One region of the Streptomyces sp. NPDC058221 genome, then DNA from elsewhere that is predicted to be linked to it. Evidence: riboswitches for the same ligand, from Rfam matches in the RefSeq annotation. Region 1 holds a riboswitch; the other holds the start of a gene.

Evidence for each region. A riboswitch is a leader RNA that binds a small molecule or an ion and turns the genes downstream of it on or off. The one in region 1 is predicted to bind cobalamin.
Region 2: another riboswitch for cobalamin. It lies ahead of ACFVW8_RS13770 (ribonucleoside-diphosphate reductase subunit alpha); the one in region 1 lies ahead of metE (5-methyltetrahydropteroyltriglutamate--homocysteine S-methyltransferase).

The regions. Positions count from the first base shown of each region.
Region 1 is NZ_JBHVWF010000101.1:16,076-19,260, forward strand. Features, by position in the region: gene metE (5-methyltetrahydropteroyltriglutamate--homocysteine S-methyltransferase) at 1-1,405, opposite strand, end outside; cobalamin riboswitch at 1,568-1,785, opposite strand; gene ACFVW8_RS27190 (SDR family oxidoreductase) at 1,880-2,608, opposite strand; gene ACFVW8_RS27195 (hypothetical protein) at 2,983-3,185, shown strand, end outside.
Region 2 is NZ_JBHVWF010000033.1:25,376-28,560, reverse strand. Features, by position in the region: gene mctP (monocarboxylate uptake permease MctP) at 1-796, shown strand, start outside; gene ACFVW8_RS13775 (GNAT family N-acetyltransferase) at 910-1,422, shown strand; cobalamin riboswitch at 1,476-1,613, shown strand; gene ACFVW8_RS13770 (ribonucleoside-diphosphate reductase subunit alpha) at 1,755-3,185, shown strand, end outside.

The DNA.
Region 1 (3,185 bases):
TGTCGGTCCGGCCCGCTCGCAGGTCGGCACGGGCCGTGCGCAGCTCATTGGTCTGCGGGAACGAACCGATGGTCGTCGTCGGCAGCAACGGCAGCCCGAGGTGGGCGCGTTGGGCCGCGGCCCGCTCGGCGTACGGCTGGGAGCGGCGGCCGTCGGCGTCGGTGACGGCCGCCGTCCTGGCCCGGACAACGGGGTCGCTGGTGAGGGGGGAGTTCTTGCGGGAGGCGAGGTCGGCGCGGTTGGCGGCGATCTCACCGGCGACGGCGTCGATGCCCCGTGCCAGCCCCTTCGCCAGCGTGACGACCTCGGCGGTCTTCTGTTCGGCGAAGGCGAGCCAGCGCAGGATCTGGGGGTCGATGTCCTTCTCGGCCGCCGTGTCGAGTGGCACGTGCAGCAGGGAGCAGGACGCGGCCACGTCGACCCGGTCGGCGAGGCCCAGCAGGGTGGCGAGGGTGGAGAGGGACTTCTCGTAGTCGTTGATCCAGATGTTGCGGCCGTTGACGACGCCTGCGACGAGCCGCTTGCCGGGCAGTCCGCCCACCGAGGCCAGAGCGGGAAGGTTGGCGGCCGCCGCGTCGGTGAAGTCGAGTGCCAGGCCCTCGACCGGGGCCTTCGCCAGGACGGGCAGGGCGTCGCCGAGCCGGTCGAAGTAGGAGGCGATGAGCAGCTTGGGCCGGTCGGTCAGGCTGCCGAGGCCGTCATAGGCGCGGGCGGCGGCGTCGAGTTCGGCCGGGGTGCGGTCCTGGACCAGAGCGGGCTCATCGAGCTGTACCCACTCGGCGCCCGCGGCACGCAGGTCGGCGAGCACCTCCGCGTACACCGGCAGCAGCCGGTCCAGCAGGGCGAGCGGCTCGAAGCCGGCCGGTACCCCCGGGGCGGGCTTGGCCAGCAGGAGGTAGGTGACGGGGCCGACGAGCACCGGCCGGGCGGTGTGCCCGAGCGTGAGGGCTTCCCCGAGCTCGGTGACCTGCTTGGTGGAGTCGGCGGTGAAGACGGTGTCCGGGCCGAGTTCGGGGACGAGGTAGTGGTAGTTGGTGTCGAACCACTTGGTCATTTCCAGCGGAGCCACGTCCTGGGTCCCGCGCGCCATCGCGAAGTAGCCGTCGAGGGCGTCGGTTCCGACGGCCTCGCGGTGCCGCTGGGGGACTGCGCCGACTATGACGCTGGTGTCCAGGACGTGGTCGTAGTACGAGAAGTCGCCGGTGGGCACCTCGTGGACGCCGGCGTCCACCAGCCGCCTCCAGTTGGACCGGCGCAGGCCGGCCGCTGTTTCCCGGAGGGTGTCGGCGGTGACCCGGCCCTTCCAGTAGCCCTCGATGGCCTTTTTCAGTTCCCGGTCGGGGCCCTGGCGGGGGTAGCCGTACACGGTGGCTCGTGCTGCCGCGGCTGCGGGCTTCGCTGTCACGGAAATCTCCTTCGCGAGATGACTCCTGAACATCCCGGGACGGGACGCGGACACGAAGGGGTGACGGACCGGACGGGTGCCTGGCGCGCCTTCGGCGCGGTGCTCCGTCCGGTATGCACGCCGACCCGCCCACGAGGTCACCGGGATATCCGCATGCGAGTGGGTCGCGTGCGGGCAACGGGCAGGTCTTCGGACTCGCGGGCACTTCTGCCGGGGGCAGACTCCTACTGGCCGTCGCTTCCCGGATCCGGCCGGATCCAGTGCGTATGACGGCGGTCGTTCCCACTCACCGCTGCGGGGCAGTCCCGGAATTCCACCGGGTTCCCTCTTACGACGCGCCTGCCTGGCGGACAGGGCGAACCAGCTGCACGGGCCAGACTAAAGGGTCGTCCACGTCCCGGGCGCCGTCGTTCACATTCCGGAACGTGAATTGCGCAACGTCCGGGCCGTCTCCCGGCGGTCCTGGCGGGAGGTTCAGGCGAGCCAGTCGGCGTAGCGGGTGGGGGCGAGGCGGGCGTCCTTGTCCGTGAGCACGTCACCCTTGACTGCGGCGAACATGCCGGCCGTGGGATCGGTGACGACGGTGCGGCGGTCGGACTTGTGGGACAGGGTGAGCCGCCCGAGCTCGTCCAGGGTGAAGACCTCGGGGCCGGCGATGTTCCGGATGCCCTGCAGCGGTGTGCCCGCGGCGACTTCGGAGACTGCCTCGGCCACGTCCCCGGCAGCGATCGGCTGGATCGGCGTCGGCGGCAGCCGGACGGTGTCGCCCTCGGTGGTCCAGGACAGCACCGCGTCGATGAACTCCATGAACTGCGTTGCGCGGACGATCGAGTACGGGATCGTTCCGGCGGCGAGGATCTCCTCCTGGAGTGCCTTGGCCCGGTAGTAGTCCAGCTCCGGGACCCGGTCCACGCCGACGATCGAGAGAATGACGAAGTGGTCCACGCCGCCCTTGCCGCCCGCGGCCAGAAGGTTGTCCATCGAGGTCCGGAAGAATGCCGGGGAGGCTTCGTCGAAGGTGGGGGAGTTCGTCAGGTTGACGATGACATCGGCCCCCGCCACCGCCTCGTCGAGCCCCTTGCCGCTGATGACGTCGACTCCGGTGGACTGCGAGTGCGGCATCGCCTCGTGACCCTCGGCGTTCAGATTCCTGACGACCTGGGACCCGATCAACCCGGTACCGCCGATGACAGCGAATTTCATGGCACGCCCTTCCGTAGAGACCCCCTATGGAGGATATGTCCGAAATGGCAATGAGGGGCCCGGTCGCGCGCCCGTCACGCCCACGGGCTGCGGCCGGTTGATCTCCGCTCCCACGGTCACCGCTTGAATGCTGAACCGGTCGTGGCCGAGCCACGTTCTCTCGAGGAGCGTGATCCGCGCTCCTGTGGGACGAATGTATTGCCCCGCCCGCAGCAGGCCGCGCGCCGACGGAGCCGGCAGGTGGCCGAAGACCTGCGGCGGAGCACCGTAACCGCTGACCAGTGACCAACAGGTTCCGGCAGGACCGTGCATCATCGCCGGCCACCCGGGTACGCGCACCGGGCACCGCACCTGCCGGAGGAAGCGAGAACGCAGTGAACGACCTTCACCCGAAAGACGCCGGAGACAGCGGGGAGCCGATTCCCAGGGACCCGCCCGATCAGCAGGCCGCTGAGGACGAGGACCCCTGGGACGTGGTGGGCGGCCGGATGCACGCGCCCGCCGACGAGGGCCCCGACCCGGATCTTCCCGACACGGACGAGGCCGGGACCGGCCGGCGGGGCGGCCCGAAACCGGG
Region 2 (3,185 bases), on a different contig from region 1:
GTCCAGCCGCAGCCGCAACGTGATCCGCCGCAACACCACGATCCTGCCGCTGTACTCGCTGATGCTGGGGCTGCTCGCACTGCTCGGCTTCATGGCGATCGCCGCCGGGGTCAAGGTGGACAACGGCCAGCTGGCGATCCCGCAGCTCTTCGAGAACATGTTCCCCGACTGGTTCGCGGGCGTGGCGTTCGCCGCCATCGGCATCGGCGCCCTGGTGCCCGCGGCGATCATGTCGATCGCCGCGGCGAACCTGTTCACCCGGAACATCTACAAGGACTTCCTGAAGCCCGACGCGACACCCGCGCAGGAGACCAAGGTCTCCAAGCTCGTGTCGCTGCTGGTGAAGGTCGGCGCACTCGCCTTCGTCCTCACCATGGACAAGACAGTCGCGATCAACTTCCAGCTGCTGGGCGGGATCTGGATCCTCCAGACGATGCCGGCCCTGGTCGGCGGCCTGTTCACCCGGTGGTTCCACCGCTGGGCGCTGCTCGCCGGCTGGGCGGTCGGCATGGTCTACGGGACGGCCGCCGCCTACGGCGTCGCCAGCCCGACCCAGGCGCACTTCGGCGGGTCCTCCAAGGAGATCCCGGGCCTCGGGGAGATCGGCTACATCGGCCTCACGGCGTTCGTGCTGAACATCGTGGTCACCGTCGTCCTCACCTTCGTCCTGAACGCTCTGAAGGCCCCCGCCGGGGTCGACGAGACCTCTCCGGGCGACTACACCGCGGACGAGGGCGACCCGGGCGTGCAGACGGAGCTCCCGCCGGCCACGGCCGGGGCGCCGGGCGGTCACTGACAACGCCGGTACGGGCCGTCGCACCCCCACACGCAGGGGGTACGGCGGCCCGTCCGTGTGCCCGGCGGAAAACACTTGCGGGCACGGCCCGGGGGTGCGGCAGACTTCCGCCCATGGACATGACGATCCGGCCGGTCGAGCCCGCCGAACACGCCCTCCTCGGCGAGATCACCGCCGAGGCCTATCTCGGGGACGGGCTGCTGGACTTCGGTGCCGACGATCCGTACCTGGTGCACCTGCGCGACGTCGCCCGGCGGGCCGCCGAGGCCGAGGTGCTCGTCGCCGCCGACGCGCGGGGCCGCATCCTGGGCGGAGTCACCTACGCCCCGCCGGGGAACCGGTGGGCCGATATCGCGGCGCCGGACGAGGCCGAGTTCCGGATGCTCGCGGTCTCCCGCGAGGCCCGGGGAGCCGGGGCCGGTGAGGCGCTCGTACGGGCCTGCATCGACCGCGCACGGGGCACCGCGGGGGTCACCGGGATCGTCCTGTCGACGCAGCCGGCGATGCGCGGCGCCCATAGGATCTACGGGCGCCTCGGCTTCGTACGGACGCCCGAGAGGGACTGGAATCCGCTCGACGACCTCAAGCTGCTGACGTATCGCCTGGCGCTTCCGGCGACGTCATAGCGTCACACCAAATATCCCGCGCGACACAACATGTGGGGGCTGCCGTATCCGGCTGCCCCCACATGTATGCTCGTGCTCGCTGTCGCCGCAGGGAAATCCGGTGCGAATCCGGAACTGTCCCGCAACGGTGTGTTCGGTGTGCTTTTGGGCACCCCTGAGTCCGAGGACCTGCCGACAGCACATCCGGCTCGACCGATCCGGATGCCCAGACGTCCGGGCCTCGTGGATGGGCCGGTGGACGCCGTACGGAGTGCCGCCAGGACCGGGGCCCGGCTCCGCCCGGCTGCCCCCGTTCCCCCGCCGGCCCCGAGCCGAGCGAGGGAGAGCACCACGTGACCATCGCGCCAGCCGATCCGGTTTCAGCGGCCGAATCAACGGGATCCACGAGCGACGGACCGGGAACCGCACTGCTGCGGACCCTCACCGACCTCACAGCGGATCTGCCCGACACCGACCCCGGACGCGTCGCCGCCGCCGCGCTCCGCGGCCGCAACGCCCGGTCGGACGAGGCCGAGCTGCGCTCGCTGGCCACCGAGGCCGCCGCGGGCCTGATCTCCGAGGACCCCGCCTACTCCCGGCTCGCCGCCCGCCTCCTCACCCGCTCCATCGCGGACGAGGCGGCCGGCCAGGGCGCGACGTCGATCGAAGCCTCGGTCGCCGTCGGACACCGCGAGGGCCTGATCGCGGACCGCACCGCCGAGTTCGTGACGCTCCACGCCGCCGCGCTCGACGCCCTGGTGGGGCAGGCGCTCGCCGACGGCGCCGACGACCGCTTCGGCTACTTCGGCCTGCGCACCCTGTACAGCCGCTACCTCCTGCGGCACCCGATCACCCGCCAGGTCATCGAGACCCCGCAGCACTTCATGCTGCGCGTCGCCGCCGGACTCGCCGAGGACACATCCGAGCGCGCCCTGGACGAGGTCGCCGCGCTGTACCGGCTGATGAGCCGGCTGGACTATCTGCCCTCGTCCCCCACGCTCTTCAACTCCGGTACCCGGCACCCGCAGATGTCCTCCTGCTACCTGCTGGACTCACCACGGGACGAGCTCGACTCGATCTACGACCGCTACCACCAGGTGGCGCGCCTGTCCAAGCACGCGGGCGGCATCGGCCTCTCGTACTCCCGTATCCGCGCCCGCGGTTCGCTGATCCGCGGCACCAACGGGCACTCCAACGGCATCGTGCCGTTCCTGAAGACGCTCGACGCCTCCGTCGCCGCGGTCAACCAGGGCGGCCGGCGCAAGGGCGCCGCCGCCGTCTACCTGGAGACGTGGCACGCGGACATCGAGGAGTTCCTTGAGCTGCGCGACAACACGGGCGAGGACCAGCGGCGCACGCACAACCTGAACCTGGCGCACTGGATCCCGGACGAGTTCATGCGCCGCGTGGACGCGGATGGCACCTGGTCGCTGTTCTCCCCGGCCGATGTGCCCGAGCTGGTCGACCTGTGGGGCGACGAGTTCGACGCCGTCTACCGCGCGGCCGAGGCCAAGGGCCTTGCGCGCAAGACCATGCCGGCGCGTGAGCTCTACGGCCGGATGATGCGGACGCTGGCCCAGACCGGCCAGGGCTGGATGACGTTCAAGGACGCCTCCAACCGGACCGCGAACCAGACCGCCGAGCCCGGCCGGGTCGTGCACTCCTCGAACCTGTGCACCGAGATCCTGGAAGTCACCGACGACGGCGAGACGGCCGTCTGCAACCTGGGCTCGGTCAACCTCGGCGCGTTCGTCGCCGACGGCACCATCGACTGGGAGCGTTTG